DNA from 3 places in the Variovorax sp. GW460-12-1-14-LB1 genome. Region 1 is predicted to be linked to each of the others. Evidence: predicted binding sites of a transcription regulator. Region 1 holds the regulator's gene; each other region holds the start of a gene.
The links. The regulator LexA, encoded in region 1, represses DNA repair genes until DNA is damaged. The targets are predictions, from matches to a motif close to ACTGTATNNNNATACAGT.

Region 1 (6,577 bases):
AGACGAAGGTGACGGCGCGCCCGCGCTGCTCGGGCGGCACCAGCATGCCGGCGCAGGCCGCGGCCTGGGGCGTGAAGATGGCGGGCGCGATCACCGTCAGCATGCGCACCGGCAGCAGCGCGCCGAAGCTGGGCACGAGCGCCGCAACCACGTGCCACGCGGCGTACCAGAGCAGGGTGAGGGCGAGCAGCTTGCGGCGGTCCCAGCCGGCGACCGCGGCGGCCAGCAGCGGGGCGCCCAGGCACATCACGAAGGCGGCCGCGCTGATCAGCTGGCCTGCGGTGGCGACCTTGATGGCCAAGGAGGCGCTGATCTCATTGAGGGTGCCCGGCACGACCATCACGCCCGTGCCGATCACGAAATTGCCGGCCAGCAGCGCCCAGAGCGCGCCTCGCTGCGGCGCGGGCCGGCTCATGCGTTCACCGCCGGACCTGCAGCGCGCCGGGGTTCACGATGTTCGTGGGGTTGCCCTTGATGAAGCTCACGACGTTGTCGAACGCCTGGCCGAAGTAGCTTTCGTAGCTTTCCTGCTCGACGTAGCCGATGTGCGGCGTGCAGATGCAGTTTTCGAGGCGCAGCAGCGCATGGCCCTGCAGCGGAGGCTCGCTCTCGAACACGTCGATGGCCGCCAGCCCGGGGCGCCCGCGGTTGAGCGCAGCCAGCAGGGCATCGGCCTCGACCAGCTCGGCGCGCGAGGTGTTGACGAACAGCGCCGTCGGCTTCATGCGCGAGAGGTCTTCGAGCTTGACGAGGCCCTGGGTGTCCTCGTTGAGCCGCAGGTGCACCGACAGCACGTCGGCGGCCGCAAAGAATTCGTGGCGGTTCTGTGCCACCTGGAAGCCGTCGGAGCGCGCCTTGGCGCAGCTGGCCTCGCGGCCCCAGATCACGACCTGCATGCCGAAGGCCTGCCCATAGCGGGCCACCAGCTGGCCGATGCGGCCGTAGCCCCAGATGCACAGCGTCTTGCCCTTGAGCACCGAGCCCACGCCGAAATTCGGCGGCATCGACGCCGACTTGAGGCCCGACTGCTGCCAGGCCCCGTGCTTGAGGTTGCTGATGTACTGCGGCAGGCGGCGCATGGCCGCCATGATCAGCGCCCAGGTGAGTTCGGCGGGCGCCTGCGGCGAACCCGAGCCCTCGGCCACCGCCACACCGCGTTCGGTGCAGGCCGTGACGTCGATGTGGCCGCCGACGCGACCGGTCTGGGAAATCAGCTTGAGCTTGGGCAGCTTCTCGATCAGCTGGCGGGAGATCTGGCTGCGCTCGCGGATGAGCACGATGACGTCCGCATCCTTGAGGCGAACCGACAGCTGACCGATGCCTTTGACCGTGTTGGTGTAGACCTTGGCGGCGTAAGCGTCCAGCTTGGCAGCGCACTGCAGCTTGCGCACGGCGTCCTGGTAGTCGTCGAGGATCACAATGTTCATGGCATGCCATTGTGCCTCGCAGCATCGGCACGTCGCACGTGTGAACGTTTGGATACCCGGTGCCGGATGGCGCCCGGGAGGCCTGTTTCAGGCCGATTCCAGTGAATCCGCCGTGCGCATGAGGGTGCGCAGAGTGCGCAGGCACGGCGGGTTCGTTGGCACTTTCTCAGTGCAGGTGGCTGGGGCGGGGCGCGCCGCTGCCGGTTTCCGCGGCTTCCAGCGCGGCGAGCCGGTCGAGTTCGGCGCACACGTCGGCCATGCGGCCGGAAATCACGACCCGGTTGGCGCAGCCGCGCTGCGAGCCTTGCCGGTCGACCACGCGGACCACGCGCAGCGGGCGGGCGGGCGTGGCGGCGGACGGTGACGCGGCCGGCGCCGGGCTGCCAGCGGTGCGTGCCGTGCAGGCCGGGCGAATGGCCACGTAGCGCAGGCCAGCGGCAGCGTCGCCGCTCTCACCATGCGACGGGCGGCGGGCGGGCATCCAGCGGGTGGCCAGCGATTGCAGGGGCGACCAGAGGTCGGCGATGGCGAGGAGGGCGATTCCCATGTGAACTCCAAAAAAGTATGAGGTTGAACACAGGCAGGATTTCTTGAATCGGCCACGACAGGGTGATGGCGACTTCGCGCCATACGCCCGCCACCTGTCGCGGCCGGATGAGGTGCGTGCTGCTGGCAGCACGCAGGCCCGGGGGGCTACATCAGCATCGTGTTGCGGATGAGGCCGACCGCGAGGCCTTCGATCTCGAAGGGCTCGCCGGGCTGGACGATGATGGTCGGGTAGTCGGGGTTCTCGGCGTGCAGCTCGATCACCTGCTTGTTGCGTTTCAGGCGCTTCACGGTGACTTCTTCGCCCAGGCGTGCCACCACGATCTGGCCGTTGCGCGCTTCCTTCGTGGCCTGCACGGCGAGCAAGTCGCCGTCCATGATGCCGGCGTCGCGCATCGACATGCCGCGCACCTTGAGCAGGTAGTCGGGCTGGCGCTGGAACAGCGTGTTCTCGACGTAGTAGGTCTGGTCGACGTGCTCTTGCGCAAGGATGGGCGAACCCGCCGCCACGCGGCCGATGAGCGGCAGCGCGAGCTGGGCCATGCCGGGCAGCGAGAGCGAGAACTGGTTGCCTTCGCGGTGGCGCGTTTCGTGGAGCGAGCGCAGCGCATCGCCCTTGAGGCGGATGCCACGCGAAGTGCCGCTGACGAGTTCGATCACGCCCTTGCGGGCCAGGGCCTGCAGGTGCTCCTCGGCGGCGTTGGCCGACTTGAAGCCCAGCTCGTTGGCGATTTCGGCGCGCGTGGGCGGCGCACCGGTGCGTGCGATGGCGCCCTGGATCAAGTCCAGGATCTGCTGCTGGCGGGCGGTAAGCTTCACTGCGAACTGCATAGTGGTTTCCTTGCGGCACTGGCTAGATATCCAGTACCTGTATTTTTAACCAGTTTTCAAAAGTTGACAAGCCATGACTCATTCCTCTTCGTCCGAGACGCGCCGCGTGGTCGTGCTGGGCACCGGCGGCACCATTGCCGGCAAGGCCGCCAGCAGCGGTGACAACATCGGCTACACCGCCGGACAGGTGGGCGTGGCGGACCTGCTGGGCGGCATCGAGGCGCCGGCCGGCGTGGCGCTGGTGGCGGAGCAGGTCGCGCAGCTCGACAGCAAGGACATGGACGCCGACACCTGGCGCCAGCTGGCCGCGCGTTGCGCGCACTGGCTGGCGCAGCCTGATGTGGCCGGCATCGTGATCACGCACGGCACCGACACGCTGGAGGAAACGGCCTTCTTCCTGCACGCCGTGCTCGCGCCGGCCAAGCCGGTGGTGCTGACCTGCGCGATGCGCCCGGCAACGGCCCTGTCGCCCGACGGTCCGCAGAACGTGCGCGACGCGCTCGCTGTGGCCTCGACGCCCGGCGCACGGGGCGTGACGGTGGTGTGCGCGGGAACGGTCCACAGCGGTCTCGATGTGCAGAAGGTGCACACCTACCGTCTCGATGCCTTCGCGTCGGGCGATGCGGGGCCGGTCGGCTATGTGGAGGAGGGCGAAGTGCGGCGCGTGCGTGCGTGGCCGCAGGGAGCGCCGTTCGATGCGGCGCGGCTGGAGGCGGTATCGAAGCCGTGGCCCCGCGTCGAGATCGTCATGAGCCACGCGGGCGCGAGCGGTGCGATCGTGGAGGCGTTGCTGCTCCCGTCGGCTGAGCCCTTGCGCGGCCTGGTCGTGGCCACGACCGGCAACGGCACCGTGCACCACGCGCTGGAAGCCGCAGCGCTGAAGGCGCAGGGCGGTGGCGTGTCGGTGCTGCGCGCCACGCGCTGTGCCAACGGACGCATCCTGCCGAAACCCGGTGACGGGCTGCGGGATGCGAGCGCACTCACGCCGGTGAAGGCGCGGGTCGCGCTGGTGCTGGAACTCTTGGGAGTGGCCGCCCTGCCGGAGGCGGAGGGCGGCTAGGAGAAAGAGGCTGACGAATCAGCCTCTGAATCAGCTGTTCAGGGCGGCAAGCGCGCGCTGCGTGATCTCGTCGACCGTGCCCACGCCCTGGATGGCGCGGTACTTCGGCGCGGCGGCCGGGTCGGTCTTGGCCCAGGCCGAGTAATAGTCGACCAGCGGACGGGTCTGCTGGCTGTAGACGTCGAGCCGCTTGCGCACGGTCTCTTCCTTGTCGTCTTCGCGCTGGATCAGCTCTTCACCGGTCACGTCGTCCTTGCCTTCCACCTTCGGCGGATTGAACTTGACGTGGTAGGTGCGGCCCGAGGCCGGGTGCGAGCGGCGGCCGCTCATGCGTTCGATGATGTCGCCGAAGGGCACGTCGATCTCGAGCACGTAGTCGAGCTTGACGCCGGCCGCCTTCATGGCGTCGGCCTGCGGAATGGTGCGCGGGAAGCCGTCGAACAGGAAACCGCCGTCGCAGTCGGGCTGCGCGATGCGTTCCTTCACGAGGTTGATGATCAGGTCGTCGCTGACCAGTGCACCCGAATCCATGATCGTCTTGGCCTGCAGCCCGAGGGGGGTGCCTGCCTTGACCGCGGCGCGCAACATGTCGCCGGTCGAGATTTGGGGAATGCCGTATTTCTGGCAGATGAAGGTCGCTTGCGTGCCTTTGCCTGCTCCGGGCGCGCCCAGCAAAATAAGTCTCATGGTGTCCTCGGAAGGTTCTTAGATTTTGTGTCGCGCCCCATGCGCGCCCTCAGGCGCGCCGAGGCGGAATTGCATTGAGGATAGCATGCGTCCCCGTGACAAATTGCCGCCGTCTCCCTCGGGGCGGCCTGCAGCTCACGCAGGCGAGCCGGCCGCGAAGACGGCGCGCACGCGTGCCAGGTCTTCGGGCGTGTCGATCCCGGGGCCCGGTGCCACATCGCTCACGTGCACCGCGATGCGGTGCCCGTGCCACAGCGCGCGCAGCTGTTCGAGTGCTTCGGTGGCTTCGACGGGCGCGGGCGACAGCAACGGAAATTGCCGCACGAAGCCCGCGCGATAGCCGTAGATGCCGATATGACGAAGCGGTGCCGGGCTGGGCAGCACCGAGGGTGCCGCGCCGCCTGAAGAGCCGTCGCGCCACCAGGGGATCGGTGCACGGCTGAAATAGAGCGCATGACCTTGTGCGTCGAGCACGGCCTTCACGACGTTCGGATTCATGAAGTCGGCCAGCGAGTCGATCGCATGGACGGCGGTGCTCATGGCGGCCTGCGGTCGCGCAGCCAGCGTGGCGGCCACGGCATCGATCAGCGCGGGGTCGATCAGCGGCTCGTCGCCCTGCACGTTGACGACGATCGCGTCACCGTCGAGCCCGAGTTGTTCGCAGGCTTCGGCCAGCCGGTCGGTGCCGCTGGCGTGGTCCTGGCGGGTGAGCAGGGCCTCGACACCATGCGCCTTGCAGGCGTCGATGATGGTGGCGTCGTCGCCGGCCACCACCACGCGAAGGGCGCCGGACTGGCGGGCGCGTTGTGCCACGCGCACGACCATCGGCAGGCCGGCAATGTCGGCCAGCGGTTTGTTGGGAAGTCGCGTCGAAGCCAGCCGGGCCGGCACCAGAACGGTGAAGCTCACAGGCCCAGCTCTTCGTCGGACAGCGTGCGGGCCTCGTTCTCGAGCAGCACCGGGATGCCGTCGCGCACCGGGTAGGCCAGGCGCGCGCTGCGCGAGCAGAGTTCCTGCTTCTCGGCGTTCCAGGTCAGCGGGCCCTTGGTGACGGGGCAGACGAGCAGTTCAAGCAGCTTGGTATCCATCGAGCGATGATAGCTTCGCGTCGAGGGCGGCGAAGAACGCCGGCGAGGGTTCGAAGTGCAGTGGCACGGCGAGCGCGTCGGGCGCCTGCTGCCAGAGCTTGACGGCGTCTTTTTCCGTGCAGACGAGGGGCAGGGCGGGACCGGCTGGTCGTTGCCAGCCGTTGAAATCGTGGTGGTCAGGCAGCGCGAAGGTGTCCGCGAGCGTCAGGCCGCGCGCGCGCAGCATCGTGAAGAAGGCCTCTGGCCGCGCGATGGCGGCGAGCGCGATCACGGGCTGGCCGGCGAGCGTGTCGAGCGGGATGCGTCGACCGTCCTTCGCGAGGGCGTGCGGCGCCAGTTCGCGGGTGGCGGTGTAGCCCTCGGCGAAGGCGGGCCGCTCGCCGCTGTGCAACAGCAGGTCGCAATGGCGCGGCCACGGCTCGCGCAGGGGGCCGGCGGGCAGTAGCCAGCCGTTGCCGACACCGCGGTCGTCGAACACGCAGATCTCGATGTCGCGCGCCAGCGCCAAGTGCTGCAGGCCGTCGTCGCTGACGATGACCTGGGTGGCCGGGTGTTGTTCGAGCAGGGCGCGTGCGGCCTCGATGCGCTGTCGGGCCACGAAGACCGGCGCGCCGGTGGCATGGTGGATCAGCGCGGGTTCGTCGCCGACGTCCTGCGGGTCGCTGTCGGCCTGGACTTCACGGCAGTCGTCGGTGCGCCGGCCGTAGCCGCGCGACACCACACCGACCCGCAGGCCGCGCGCCTGAAGATGGCGCACGACGGCCATCACGACCGGTGTCTTGCCGGCCCCGCCCGCAATCACATTGCCGACCACGATCACGGGAACCGGCACACGCCCGGTTTTCTGCCAACCCCATCGGTAGAAGGCGCGCCGCAGCGCGAAGAGGGCGCCGTAGACCTGCGACAGCGGCCACAGCAGGCAGGCCAGCGCACCGCGG
Region 2 (6,577 bases), on a different contig from region 1:
TGCCGTCGCGGATCCATTCGGCTGCGGCCTCGGCGGTGGTGATCCTGCTGCGCAGGGCGGGCAGGCGGATGCGGTCTTCGTGCGGCATGGGGGACAAAACGTCTTTCTTTCGTCAGGCAGGGAAAAGAAAAGCCGGCACCGCGCGCGCGGCGGGTGTCAGCGCAGGAAGTAGTCGACCGGCACCAGCGGCGCCGGCGCCGGGGCGCCCACCGACTGGCACAGGTCGATCTCGAGCGTGCGGCACAGGGCCTCGAGCGGCAGGTCGTTGGACTCGGTGCCGAAGGGCTCCTCGATCTCGTCGCCGAGCGCGTCCAGGCCGAAGAAGGTGTAGGCCACGATCAGCACCACCACCGGCGTCATGAACCCGACCGAGTCCACCAGCCCGAAGGGCAGCAGGTAGCAATACAGGTACGCCGTGCGGTGCAGCAGCAGCGTGTAAGAAAAGGGAATGGGCGTGCTGAGGATGCGCTCGCACGACGCAGCCGCCGCACTCAGCGCCGACAGCGTGCCGTCGACACCCGCCGCCAGGGCCGGGTCGATGCGCCGCGCGCGCAGCGCTTCGCGCAGGTCGGCGCCCATGTGCATCAGCAGCGCATGCGGCCGGTTGGCGACCTGGGTCAGGCCCTGCCACTCCGCCTCGCGCAGGAAAGGCTTGGTGTCGCTGGCGGCATCGGTGCCGCGCAGCTGGTGGCGCAGCGCATGGGCAAACGCTGCGGCGCGCAGGGTCATGCGCACGCGCAGGTCGTCCAGGCGGCGGATGGTGTCGGCGCCGGCGTTCACCGGCGCATCGCCGTCGATGAGGCTCTGGCACTGGCGCGCCAGGTTGCGCGAGCGCAGGATCACCTCGCCCCAGAGCTTGCGCGCCTCCCAGAAGCGGTCGTAGGCCGCGGTGTTGCGAAAGCCCAGGAAGATCGCCAGCGGCAGGCCGAGCAGCGCGAAGGGCACGGTGCCGAGCGGGATCTTGATCGAGCCGAAGCGCCCGTGCAGCACCGTGACGACGATGGCCACGATCACGTTGAGCGTCAGCGCCGCAGCGATGCGCGGCAGGACGGAGCCCCGCCAGGACAGAAACAGCTTGAGCCCGGACGGGCGTTTCCGGACGATCATGAAAGCGGGGGGCAGGGGAGACAGGCAGGCATGGAGGCCGCGCACACCGCAAGGCCCGCGCGGGCGCTGATTGTCGCCGAGGCGTCAGCGCGAGGGCGGCGGGCCGCCCCAAGACCGACGAAGACGGTCGGGCTCAGCGCACGAGCCACAGCCCCACGCCCAGCAGGACGGCCTGCGCCGCCAGCGCGATGTAGAAGAGCTTGCGCGAGGGCGTCGCCATCTCCTGCAGCACCTCGTGGATGCGGCGCGTGAGCAGGGCGCGCAGCGCGGGGTCTTCGCCCGTCGCCGGCGTCGTCGCACCGTGCGCGGCACGCTCCTGCTGCCACTCGGCCAGCATGTCGCTCAGGGGCAGGCGGCCCAGCACGAAGCCGACCACCGCGCGCACGGCCCGGCCTTCGCCGAGCACCGGCGCGAGCTGCTGGCACAGGGCGTCGGGCGAGAGCCAGTCGGCCACGCGCTGCAGGCCGCCGTGGGTGCGCGGCATGGCTTCGATGCGCCCCGCGATGGCGTCGCCCAGCCGCTGCGACACGGCCTCGCCGCGCGCCGCGACCAGGTGCTGCATCGCGCGGGCGCGACCCCGCTGCACGCCGAGCAGGAAGTACACGCCGACGAACAGCGACAGCAGCACGGCCACCAGCAGCGGCGGCGACATGAGCAGCGCCAGGATGGCGCCCGCGCCACCGGCCCGCGCCGCCGGGATGCCCGGGCCCTGCAGCTGGGTCAGGTAGTAGAAGAACACGCCGCCGCCAAGGAACAGGCCGATCAGCGCGCCCTTGATGGCCGAGCCGGCGAAGGCGAAGCCGGCCTTGGCGCCGGTGCGAACGAGGGACTGCGGGTGGGCGGGTGGCGACGACATGAAGGGTTCCTCCGGTTTTTCTGGAAAGCCGCCTCCTGCGAGGCCGGTCGCTGGCGATCATGCCACCGCCTTCCCGCACCATAATCGCGCCACACAACAACGAGGAGGATCGTCATGGGAACCGTCAAGTTTCAGAAACCGACCGGCGCATTCGTCGCCGCATCCTGGGCCGCGCTGATCATCGGCGCCATCGTGTACTTGCTCGGGCTGTGGAATGCCGCGATGCAGCTCAACGAGAAGGGCTACTACTTCACCATCCTCATGTACGGCCTGTTCTCGGCCGTGTCGCTGCAAAAGACGGTGCGCGACCGGCTCGAGGGCATCTCGGTCACCGGCATCTACTTCGGCCTGTGCTGGGTCTCGCTGCTGCTGTCGGTGGGCCTGCTGGCCGTGGGCCTGTTCAACGCCTCGCTGGCCGCGAGCGAAAAGGGCTTCTACGCCATGGCCTTCCTGCTGAGCCTGTTCGGCGCGGTGGCGGTGCAGAAGAACGTGCGCGACATCGCCGCCTACAAGGCCGAGAACCCGCTGGCCGACGACGTCACGGCCACCGAGTAAACCAGGCCGGGCTCAGCCCGCCTCGAGCAGGCGGCGCAGGGCCTGCAGGTCGCGCGCGATCCATCCGGCATCCCGCGCAAAGGCCGCATCGTCCATGTGCGGCTGGCGCAGCAGCGTGAACTGCAGCTCGCACACGCCGGGCGCCACGCCGATCACGCGAAACGGCAGGTAGACCTCGGGCACGCCTTCGGGCGCCACCCAGTGGTCGAGCACGCCCAGGTCGTTGGGCGGCGCAAAGCGCATGCGGGCCTCGCCGCTTTCGGGCGTGCGCACGATCCAGTGGTCGCCGTGCGGCACCAGCGCGCTCTTGGCGAGGCCGCTGGCCCAGTCGGGCAGCCGCTTCGGGTCGGACGCGAGCGCATAGGCGTCGCGCCATTCGCAGTGCACGCGCTGCGTGATGACGCGGGACAGGGCCGCGTCGCCTTCATTCGCCGTTGGGGTCGTCGCTTGGGTCATCGAAGTCGCTCCTGAGCACCTTGGACACGACGGCGCCCGAGAAACCGCGCGCCATCAGGAATCGCATCTGTTTCGCGCGCTCCTTCGCATCGGCAGGTGGCGCGTCGAAGCGGCGGCGCCACAGGGCCGTGGCGCGCTCGACTTCGGTCTCCTGCAAGCCGGCCACCGCCTGCGCGATGGCTTCGGGTGCGATGCCCTTGGCCTGCAGTTCCTGCTTCACGCGCAGCGCGCCCGAACGGGCGACGCGCTGGTGCAGCACCGAGGCGACGACGCGCGGCTCGCTGATGAAGTCCTTGGCCGCCAGCTCGTCGAGCGCCTTGGCCAGCGTGCCGGGCTCTTCCTCGTGCTTCGCGAGCTTGCGCTCCAGCTCCGCGCGCGAATGCTCGCGCTGGCTCAGGAGGCGCAGGGCGCGGCCTTTGAGGGAGGGGGCGCTGAAGGCCATTCGGGGGGTGGGTCGCTCACGCGGCCCACGCACTGCGCGAAGGCCGCTTATCTCAAACTTACTCCGCCGCCTTGTCGGCCTTCGAGGCCTTGGCGGGCTTCTCGGCCTTCTCGGGTTCGCTGCCAGCATCGGCTGCGAGCAGCGGAATGCCCAGCGACTCGCGCACCTTGTTCTCGATCTCGCGCGACAGGTCGGGGTTCTCGCGCAGGAATTCGCGGGCGTTGTCACGGCCCTGGCCGATCTTCTCGCCGTTGTAGGCGTACCAGGCGCCCGACTTGTCGATGATCTTGGCGTTCACGCCCATGTCGATGATCTCGCCCTCGCGGCTGATGCCTTCGCCGAACAGGATGTCGAACTCGGCCGTCTTGAACGGCGGGCTGACCTTGTTCTTCACCACCTTCACCTTGGTTTCGTTGCCGATGGCTTCGTCGCCCTTCTTGATGGTGCCGATGCGGCGGATGTCCAGGCGCACCGAGGCGTAGAACTTCAGCGCGTTGCCGCCGGTGGTGGTTTCGGGCGAGCCGAACATCACGCCGATCTTCATGCGGATCTGGTTGATGAAGATGACCATGCAGTTGGTCTTCTTGATCGTGGCCGTGAGCTTGCGCAGCGCCTGGCTCATCAGGCGGGCCTGCAGGCCGGGCAGCGAGTCGCCCATTTCGCCTTCGATTTCGGCCTTGGGCGTGAGTGCGGCCACCGAGTCGACCACGATCAGGTCGACGGCGCCCGAGCGCACCAGCGAATCGACGATCTCGAGCGCCTGCTCGCCGGTGTCCGGCTGGCTGATCAGCAGGTCGGACAGGTTCACGCCGAGCTTCTGGGCGTACTGCACGTCGAGCGCGTGCTCGGCGTCGACGAAGGCGCAGGTGCCGGCCTGCTTCTGCATGGAGGCGATCACCTGCAGCGTGAGCGTGGTCTTGCCCGAGGATTCCGGGCCGTAGATTTCAACGACGCGGCCACGGGGCAGGCCGCCGACGCCCAGCGCGATGTCCAGGCCCAGCGAGCCGGTGGACACCACCTGGATGTCTTCCAGCGCCTCGCCTTCGCCCAGGCGCATGATCGTGCCCTTGCCGAACTGCTTTTCGATCTGGGCCAGCGCGGCCTGCAGGGCCTTGGCCTTTTCACTGTTGGCGACCGAGATGCTTGCGCCCTTGACGACTGCGTCCATGTGGAAATCTCCTTGAATATCAACGGTTTGTGTCGGGATTCATCCATCTGCTTTTAACCACAGGCTGGATGCTTGAACAGTAGTGTAGGGGCTCATGGCGTTTCGCAAACCCACTTTAAAGTCAGTTTGCCTTACCATCTGAGGCCATGGCCGACCCCGCCTTTCCCACCGATCCCGACGCCTGGCGCCAGACCCACCTGGGCCGCCTGCTGGGCCACGCGATGCGCCGCTTCGACGAGCGCGTGCTGGCGCTCATGGCGCACGACATCGACGTGCCGCTGGCGCTGTCCAACCTCGCGGCGCGCGCGCAGGTGAGCGCGGCGCACATCCACATCACGCGGCACCTGGCGCGCGAGGGCTCGCGCCTGACCGAGCTGGCCGAGCGCGCCGGCATGACCAAGCAGGCCATGGGCACGCTGGTCGACCAGTGCGAGGCCTGGGGGCTGGTCACGCGCGGGCCCGACCCGCTCGATGCGCGCGCGCGGCGCGTGCTGTTCACGGCCGACGGGCTGGCCTGGCTGGACGCCTTCCGCCGCGCCGTGACGCAGACCGAGCGCGAGTTCCGCGCCAGCGTGGGCGACGAGATCGCCACCGTGGTAACCATCGGACTCGAAGCCTATACAGCGGGCTAGACTCGCGTTGAGACAAATGTGAACTGCGCCGGCATGGCGCCTGAATCCGCCGGAGGTGGCTCATGCGAATACTGATTGCCGAAGACGACCAGGTGCTGGCCGATGCCCTGCTGCGCAGCCTGCGCACCTCGGGCGCGGCGGTCGATCATGTGGCCAACGGCTCGCAGGCCGACACCGCGCTCATGACCCACAGCGAGTTCGACCTGCTGATCCTCGACCTCGGGCTGCCCAGCCTGCACGGCATCGAGATCCTCAAGCGCCTGCGCGCGCGCGGCTCGCAGCTGCCGGTGCTGGTGCTCACGGCGGCCGACAGCGTGGAAGAGCGCGTCAAGGGCCTGGACCACGGCGCCGACGACTACATGGCCAAGCCCTTCAGCCTGCAGGAGCTCGAAGCGCGCGTGCGCGCCCTCACGCGGCGCGGCATGGGCGCCACCAGCAACGCGATCCGCCATGGCCCGCTGGTCTACGACCAGGCCGGCCGCGTGGCGACCATCGACGGCAAGATGATCGAGCTGTCGGCGCGCGAACTGGGCCTGCTCGAGGTGCTGCTGCAGCGCGCCGGCCGGCTGGTCAGCAAGGACCAGCTGGTGGACCGGCTGTGCGAATGGGGCGAAGAGGTGAGCATCAACGCCATCGAGGTCTACATCCACCGCCTGCGCAAGAAGATCGAGAAGGGACCGGTGCGCATCGCGACGGTGCGCGGGCTGGGCTACTGCCTCGAGAAGATTCCCGGTTGAGCGTGCCCCGCCTGCGCGCAATGCCGTCAGGGCTGCTTGCGCAGGTTGACGAGCAGCGTGGCGCCGGTGTTCGAACGGATCAGGAACATGAGGCTGCGGAAGTAGCCGTTGCTGTCGTACACGCCCGCCGGCACCAGCCCGATGATGGCCGGCCCGGCATAGCTGCCGGTGGCGGCGGGGGTGAGCTTGCAGTCGTTGGTGCTGGCCGTGGCGGCATTCACGGCCTTCAGCGTGAGGCTGTACATGTTCTTGGCCGAGCCGGGCTGCGCCAGGGCGACAGTACCCGAGAGCGTGCACTGGCCGATCTGCACGCCGCTCGTGCTGCCGGTGAACACGCCCTGGCCGTCGACCTGCACCGTCACGCCCAGGCTCGGGCTGCTGTCGGTGTTGGACCACGTGCCGGTCATGCTCGCCTGCGACACCGCCAGCGCGTTCTCGATCGTGTAGGCCAGCGGGCCGACATCGGACGGCCTGCGGTTGTCGTAGGCGTAGGTGCCATCCACCGACTTCTTCGGCGTGAAGGTGCCCGAGCCCGTCACCGGATATGCGTTGGGCGGAACATACAACTCGGTGTCCGGGTTGAACGACCAGTCGAGCCCCGTGACCTTCAGCGAACCCCACATC
Region 3 (6,577 bases), on a different contig from region 1:
GACTGCCGCAGCGCGCCCGGCGTGCCGCCCAGGTGCCGGCGGCACAGGCGCACGAAGTGCGAGGCGTCGGCCAGCCCGACGCGCAGGCCGATCTGCGCCACGCTCAGGCGGTCGAAGCGCGCATCGGCCAGCATGCGCTGCGCCACCTGCATGCGGCAGGCGGCCAGCGCGTTGGCGAAGGTGGTGGCGCTGTGCCCTGCCCCGCCGCCTTCGGCCAGGCAGCGATGCAGGCTGCGCTCCGAGATGCCGAGCCCCTGCGCCACAGCCGCGGCCGTGAGGCCCGGCTCGGCATGGCGCTCGCGGGTGGCGTCGAGCACGCGCTGGCGCAAGGCGGCGCGGCCGCACGGGTCGGGCATGGCCGCGCCGCCGGTCGGGCCAAGCGCCAGGGCCAGCAGGCCGCCTAGCTGGTCGGCGAGCAGCGCCGCCGGCAGCGGCGGCCGCAGGGCCACCTCGGGCGACAGCGCCTGCGCGAAGCCGCTGAGCGCCGCGCCCCAGCCGCTGTGCCCGTCGATGCGGCGCGCCACGTGGTCGCCGGCGTCGGGCAGCCACGACTCGACCCACGCGGTCGGCAGCTCGATCGACACCGTGTCGGCCGACTGCTGCAGGTGAAAGGCGTAGCAGCGCCGCGAGTCGACCAGCACCGCGTCGCCGGGCAGCAGGCGCGCCGAGCGCTCTTCCTGCACCGCGACCCAGGGTGAGTCGGCCTTGCACAGCAGGTAGTAGAAGTTGTGGCGGCTGTGGGCGATGGCGCGGCGCGTGCGGTACACGTCCTGTGCGCTGCCGCGCACCCGGTTCACGTGCAGCGGCCCGAGCGGCGCGGATTCGAGCGAGGCGCCGAAGCGGCCGGCCAGCGGGCTGGTCACGTCCATCTCGAGAAAGCCTTCGCAGACCGCGCCGATCCAGTAGTCCAGCCGCTGCGGCGGCGGCACGGTGTCGGTCGACCAGGTGTGGATCGCAGCAGGGGCTGCGGGCATGGCGGCGGAAGTCATCCCGCCAACATAGCCAGCCCGGGCCCGTTTGCCAAGCGGGTATAGACGCCCTCCGACGCCGCGGCGCGCGGGTGCCCGGCACAATGGCCCGCTTCATCCACCGCACACGCACGAAGGGCCCGGCACACATGAGCAAGCAAAGCGATTTCGGACTGATCGGCCTGGCCGTGATGGGACAGAACCTGGTGCTGAACGTGGAAAGCCGCGGCTTCCAGGTCAGCGTCTACAACCGCACCGAGGCCACCACCGAGGCCTTCCTTGCCGCCCACCCCGGCAAGCAGCTGGTGGGCGCGAAGACGCTCGAAGAGTTCGTCCAGAGCCTGGCCCGACCCCGCAAGATCCAGATCATGGTCAAGGCCGGCGCGCCGGTGGACCAGGTGATCGAACAACTCATTCCGCTGCTGGACAAGGACGACATCGTCATCGACGGCGGCAACAGCCTGTACACCGACACCGAACGCCGCGACGCCTACCTGGCGAGCAAGGGCCTGCGCTTCATCGGCGCAGGCGTGTCGGGCGGCGAGGAAGGCGCGCGCAAGGGGCCGTCGATCATGCCGGGCGGCCCGGCGTCGACCTGGGAGGTGATGAAGCCGATCTTCGAGAGCATCGCGGCCAAGGTGGACGGCGAGCCCTGCGTGATCCACATCGGCCCGGGCGGCGCGGGCCACTACGTGAAGATGGTGCACAACGGCATCGAGTACGGCGACATGCAGCTGATCTGCGAGGCCTACAGCCTGTTCAAGGCGGCCGGCTTCACGACCGACGAGATGGCCGCGATCTTCAACGAATGGAACGAGGGCGAGCTGCAGAGCTACCTGATCCAGATCACCGCCAAGGCGCTCGAACAGAAAGACCCCGAAACCGGCCAGCCGGTGGTCGACCTCATCCTGGACAAGGCCGGCCAGAAAGGCACGGGCCAGTGGACGCTGCTGAACGCGGCCGAGAACGCGGTGGTCATCAGCACCATCAACGCCGCCGTCGAGGCGCGCGTGCTGTCGTCGCAGAAGAAGCAGCGCGTGGCGGCCAGCCAGCTGCTGCAGGGGCCGAAGATCGAACTGTCGCTGGAGAAAAAAGCGCTGGTGGCCAAGGTGCACGACGCGCTCTACGCCTCGAAGGTCATCAGCTACACGCAGGGCTTCGACCTGATCCAGACGATGGGCGAGAAGAAAGGCTGGCAGCTCGACCTGGGCGGCATCGCCTCGATCTGGCGCGGCGGCTGCATCATCCGCGCGCGCTTTTTGAACCGCATCACCGACGCCTTCCGCCGCGACCCGGCGCTGGGCAACCTGATGCTCGACCCGTTCTTTCAAGACCTGCTGAACCGCACGCAGCAGAACTGGCGCGAGGTGGTGGCGCTGGCGGTGAGCAACGGCATTCCGGTGCCGGCCTTCAGCGCCTCGCTGGCCTACTACGACAGCTACCGCACAGCGCGCCTGAGCGCGAACCTGCTGCAGGCGCAGCGCGACTTCTTCGGGGCGCACACGTACGAGCGGGTCGACAAGCCGGAGGGCCAGTTCTTCCACACCGACTGGCCCGAAGTCATCGAATAAATAAGTTGGGCTCGCCCCCAGGCTTCGCGCACTTCGTGTCGCTTTGCCAACCCCCTACCGGGGGCAACACCAGCGGCCCGGCAAAGCCGGTTCCGCGGTGTTTCTGGTGAATGCCCGCTCGCCGCCTCTTCAGGTGATGCGACTCAGCCGGCGTCGGCCAGCCAGTCGCGCACCACGCCGACCGACTGCGCCAGCGGCGCCGTCGCATCCACCGCCAGCACGCCGGCCTCGCCCACCGGCGATTCGAGCGTGGCGAACTGGTTGTCCACGAGGCTGGCCGGGAACATGTGCAGCCCGGCGCCCGCGCGCACAGCCACGCGGCGCTCGGCTTCAGCGCGGTCGATCTGCATGAACACGAAGCGCAGGCCCGGCGCGGCGGCGCGCAGCTGGTCGCGGTAGCTGCGCTTGAGCGCGGAGCAGGTCATGACGGCGCCTTGCGGCGCGTCGGCCAGGGCGCGGCCCAGCGTGGCCAGCCAGCCGGCGCGGTCGGCGTCGGTGAGCGCGATGCCGCGGCTCATCTTGTCGACGTTGGCGGGCGGATGGTGGTCGTCGCCCTCGATCAGCGGCAGCCCGAGCGCGGTGGCCAGCGCCGCGCCCATGCTGGACTTGCCGCAGCCCGAAACCCCCATCACCACGAGCCAGACCCTGTTCATGCGCGCCCTTGACCTTGTTTGAAGCAGCCGATGCCGAATGCGTGCCGAAGCCGGCACGGCCACGAATCTACCGCGTCGGCGCGATGTTCAGAACAGGCTGCCCTGCCCCACGGCGCCGGGCGGGCGAAAGGCCCCGGTGTCCAGCGCGATCCGCTCGCGGTTGAAGCCCAGCCGGTGCGTCGCCTTCTGGAAGCGCTGGTGGATCAGGTCGGCCCACAGGCCGCTGCCCTTCATGCGCGTGGCGAAGTCGGCGTCGTAGTCCTTGCCGCCGCGCATCTCGTGGATGCGCGCCATCACGCGATCGGCGCGCTGTGGGTAGTGCAGCTCGAGCCATTCCTTGAAGAGCGGCGCCACCTCCCACGGCAGCCGCACCACCGTGTAGAAGGCGCTGCGCGCGCCGGCCTCCCAGGCGGCTTCGAGCACCTGCTCCATGTCCTCGGTGATGAACGGAATCTGCGGCGCCACGCTCACGCCGACCGGCACGCCGGCCTCGGCCAGGGTGCGGATGGTGCGCAGCCGCCGGTGCGGCGCGGCGGCGCGCGGCTCGAGCTTGCGCGCCAGCTCGCCGTCGAGCGTGGTCACGGTCACGTACACGGCCGCGAGCCGGTCGGCGGCCATGGGCGCGATCAGGTCGAGGTCGCGCTCGACCGCGCTCGACTTGGTGACCAGCGCGAACGGATGCCGCACCTCGCTCAGCAGCTCGATCACGCCGCGCGTGAGCCGCAGTTCGCGCTCGATGGGCTGGTAGCAGTCGGTGGCGGTGCCGATGGCGAGGTTGCTGGGGCGGTAGCCCTTGCGCCCGAGTTCGGCGCGCAGCACCTCGACGAGGTTGCGCTTGGCGATCAGCTTGGTCTCGAAGTCCAGCCCGGGCGAGAGGTTCAGGTAGCTGTGCGTGGGCCGCGCAAAGCAGTAGATGCAGCCGTGCTCGCAGCCGCGGTACGGGTTGAGCGAACGGTCGAAGGGGATGTCGGGCGACTCGTTGCTGCTGAGCACCGACTTCACGTCCTCGAAGCGCACCTCGGTGGCCAGTGGCAACAACCCGGCGGCTTCGGCTTCGCCGTCTTCCAGCGTGCCCCAGCCGTCGTCGAAGGCGTCGCGCTCGTCCTTGGAGAACCGGTGCGCGAGCCGCGTGGCCGCGCCTCGGCCCTTGATGATGTGGATGGGAACCTGGGCGGCGGGCATGGCGAGTCCTTGGAAGGAAACAGGAAACAAGTCGAATAACTGTTTATTCATACAGTATTTCACTTTTGCGGCCGACATGCAGCGTTTTTTATTTCTGTATTGACAGAAATTCAGGAATTCCTAAACTCGGTGCCATGGAACTCACCGACATTCAACGCAAGTTCGTCCTGCACTGGGGCGAGATGGGCTCCATGTGGGGCGTGAACCGCACGGTCTCGCAGATCCACGCCCTACTCTTCGCGCACGGCAAGCCGATGCACGCCGAAGAGCTGTCGGAAACGCTGGGCGTGGCCCGCTCCAACGTCAGCAACAGCCTGAAGGAACTGCAGGCCTGGAACCTCGTGCGCGTCACCCACACGCTGGGCGACCGGCGCGACTACTTCGAGACCAGCGTCGACGTGTGGGAGCTGTTCCGCACCGTGGTGCGCGAGCGCAAGGAGCGCGAGTTCGACCCCACCATCCGCGTGCTGCGCGAGATCGTCGCCAGCCCCGATTTCCAGAAGGAGCCGCCCGATGCGCAGGACCGTATCCGCTCCACCATGGACCTCATGACCAAGCTCGCCACCTGGGCCGACGAGATGCTGCGGCTGTCGCCCGGCACGCTCGACAAGGTGCTCACGCTGGGCGCCAGCGTGCAGAAGTTCGTGCGCGGCGACAGCCCACCGCCCCCCGCCCCTCCTGGCGCGGGCAAGGGCGACGACCCCGACGCGCACCACGCCAGCCTGCCCATGATCTGAGAAAGGCCACGTCCTTTTTTTGCCTTTCTATTTCTGTTTTGACTGAAATATCGAGAACCAAAAGCACCATGACCCGCTTCGCCCCCGCCACCTACCCGCTCACCGTCTATTTCGACGCCACCTGCCCGCTGTGCACGGCCGAGATGGGCGCCATGCAGGCGCGCGACAGCGCAAAGCGGCTGCGCCTGGTCGACTGCTCGCCCATCGGTTTCGCGGACGGCCCGGCACCGCGCGAGGCGCTGATGCGTTCGCTGCACGCGGTCGATGCCGCAGGCCGGCTGCGCGTGGGCGTGGATGCGATCCGCGCCTGCCGCGCGGCGGTGGGCCTGCCGGCCGGCGGCGCCGTGCTCGACCTGCCGGTGGTCGGCCGGCTGGCCGATCGCGCCTACGCGGTGCTGGCGCGCAACCGCTACCGGCTGCCGCGCTGGCTGGTCCTGCGGCTCGCGGGGCACGGTGCGATCGCACCGACCACTTGTGCCGACGACCACTGCAAGCTCTAAAAAAACCACTCACGCTGTCACACCCCACCCGCTCACGTCCGAAGGAGTTTTCGATGCCCGACGTCTTCCAGCCCGACTTCCGCCTGCCCGGCACCGCGCGGCCTGCGCCGCCCGCCGTCGAAGGCCACGTGAGCCGCGAGGACACGCAGGACTATTTCACCGAGGTCGCCGACGACTACCGCGCCTGGAGCCCCAGCTACAACATGCACTTCGGCTTCTGGCGCCTGGGCCTGAACCCGCTGCGCCGCGAGGGCATGCTGATCGAGATGAACCGCACCGTCGGCCGAGCACTGCAACTCGACACCACCACCCATGCCCCGCGCTGCGTGGTCGACCTGGGCTGCGGCGCCGGCGCCACCTCGCGCACGCTGGTCGGCGACGACCCGGCGCTGCATGCGGTCACCGTGACCAACGTGCCGGTGCAGAACGGCATCGCCGCGCGGCTCGATGCCCGCGCCGGCGTGGCCGACCGCGTCGCGCACGTCGAGGCCGACTACACGCGCACCGGCCTGCCCGCCGCCCAGGCCGACGGTGCCTGGGCGCTCGAAAGCGCCTGCTACGCCGAGGGCACCGCCAAGGCCGACTTCGTGCGCGAGGCCGCGCGGCTGCTCAAGCCCGGCGCGCGGCTGGTGGTGGTCGACGGCTTCCTGCTGCGCCGCCGGCCGGGCCGGCTCGCGGGCTGGCTGCACCGCCTGTGGGCCGACAGCTGGGCCGTGCCCACGCTGGCCCAGCGCGAGGACTTCACGGCCGCGCTGCGCGCACACGGCTTCGAGGACGTCGAGTTCACCTCGCTGCGCTGGCGCGTGGCGCCGAGCGCGCTGCACATCCCGGTGCTGGCCACGCGCTTCACGCTGGCCGAACTGTGGAAGGCCCGCGGCAGGCTCAGCCCCTGGCGCCGCAAGCACATCGTGGCCAGCTACTGCGCACTCGCACTGGGCATGTTCTGGCGCGACTTCGACTACGCCA

Region 2: recA (recombinase RecA) is a predicted target of LexA. The motif match lies at 4,648-4,665, and genes of this name have one in related genera.
Region 3: AC07Y4_RS17880 (PA0069 family radical SAM protein) is a predicted target of LexA. The motif match lies at 4,413-4,430, and genes of this name have one in related genera.

The regions. Positions count from the first base shown of each region.
Region 1 covers NZ_JBWKYF010000009.1:65,259-71,835, forward strand. The annotation lists gene AC07Y4_RS07015 (MFS transporter) at 1-415, opposite strand, end outside; gene AC07Y4_RS07020 (D-2-hydroxyacid dehydrogenase family protein) at 420-1,427, opposite strand; gene AC07Y4_RS07025 (hypothetical protein) at 1,594-1,974, opposite strand; gene lexA (transcriptional repressor LexA) at 2,121-2,804, opposite strand; gene AC07Y4_RS07035 (asparaginase) at 2,878-3,864, shown strand; gene adk (adenylate kinase) at 3,895-4,551, opposite strand; gene kdsB (3-deoxy-manno-octulosonate cytidylyltransferase) at 4,687-5,460, opposite strand; gene AC07Y4_RS07050 (Trm112 family protein) at 5,457-5,639, opposite strand; gene lpxK (tetraacyldisaccharide 4'-kinase) at 5,620-6,577, opposite strand, start outside.
Region 2 covers NZ_JBWKYF010000043.1:50,649-57,225, forward strand. The annotation lists gene scpC (succinyl-CoA:acetate CoA-transferase ScpC) at 1-88, opposite strand, end outside; gene AC07Y4_RS20910 (bestrophin family protein) at 157-1,107, opposite strand; gene AC07Y4_RS20915 (hypothetical protein) at 1,241-1,963, opposite strand; gene yiaA (inner membrane protein YiaA) at 2,078-2,518, shown strand; gene AC07Y4_RS20925 (polyketide cyclase) at 2,531-2,974, opposite strand; gene recX (recombination regulator RecX) at 2,943-3,416, opposite strand; gene recA (recombinase RecA) at 3,475-4,584, opposite strand; gene AC07Y4_RS20940 (MarR family winged helix-turn-helix transcriptional regulator) at 4,731-5,216, shown strand; gene AC07Y4_RS20945 (response regulator transcription factor) at 5,279-5,953, shown strand; partial or broken gene AC07Y4_RS20950 (hypothetical protein) at 5,980-6,577, opposite strand, start outside.
Region 3 covers NZ_JBWKYF010000033.1:32,658-39,234, reverse strand. The annotation lists gene AC07Y4_RS17895 (AraC-like ligand-binding domain-containing protein) at 1-989, opposite strand, end outside; gene gnd (decarboxylating NADP(+)-dependent phosphogluconate dehydrogenase) at 1,118-2,539, shown strand; gene AC07Y4_RS17885 (gluconokinase) at 2,683-3,192, opposite strand; gene AC07Y4_RS17880 (PA0069 family radical SAM protein) at 3,280-4,374, opposite strand; gene AC07Y4_RS17875 (GbsR/MarR family transcriptional regulator) at 4,509-5,111, shown strand; gene AC07Y4_RS17870 (thiol-disulfide oxidoreductase DCC family protein) at 5,180-5,611, shown strand; gene AC07Y4_RS17865 (SAM-dependent methyltransferase) at 5,665-6,577, shown strand, end outside.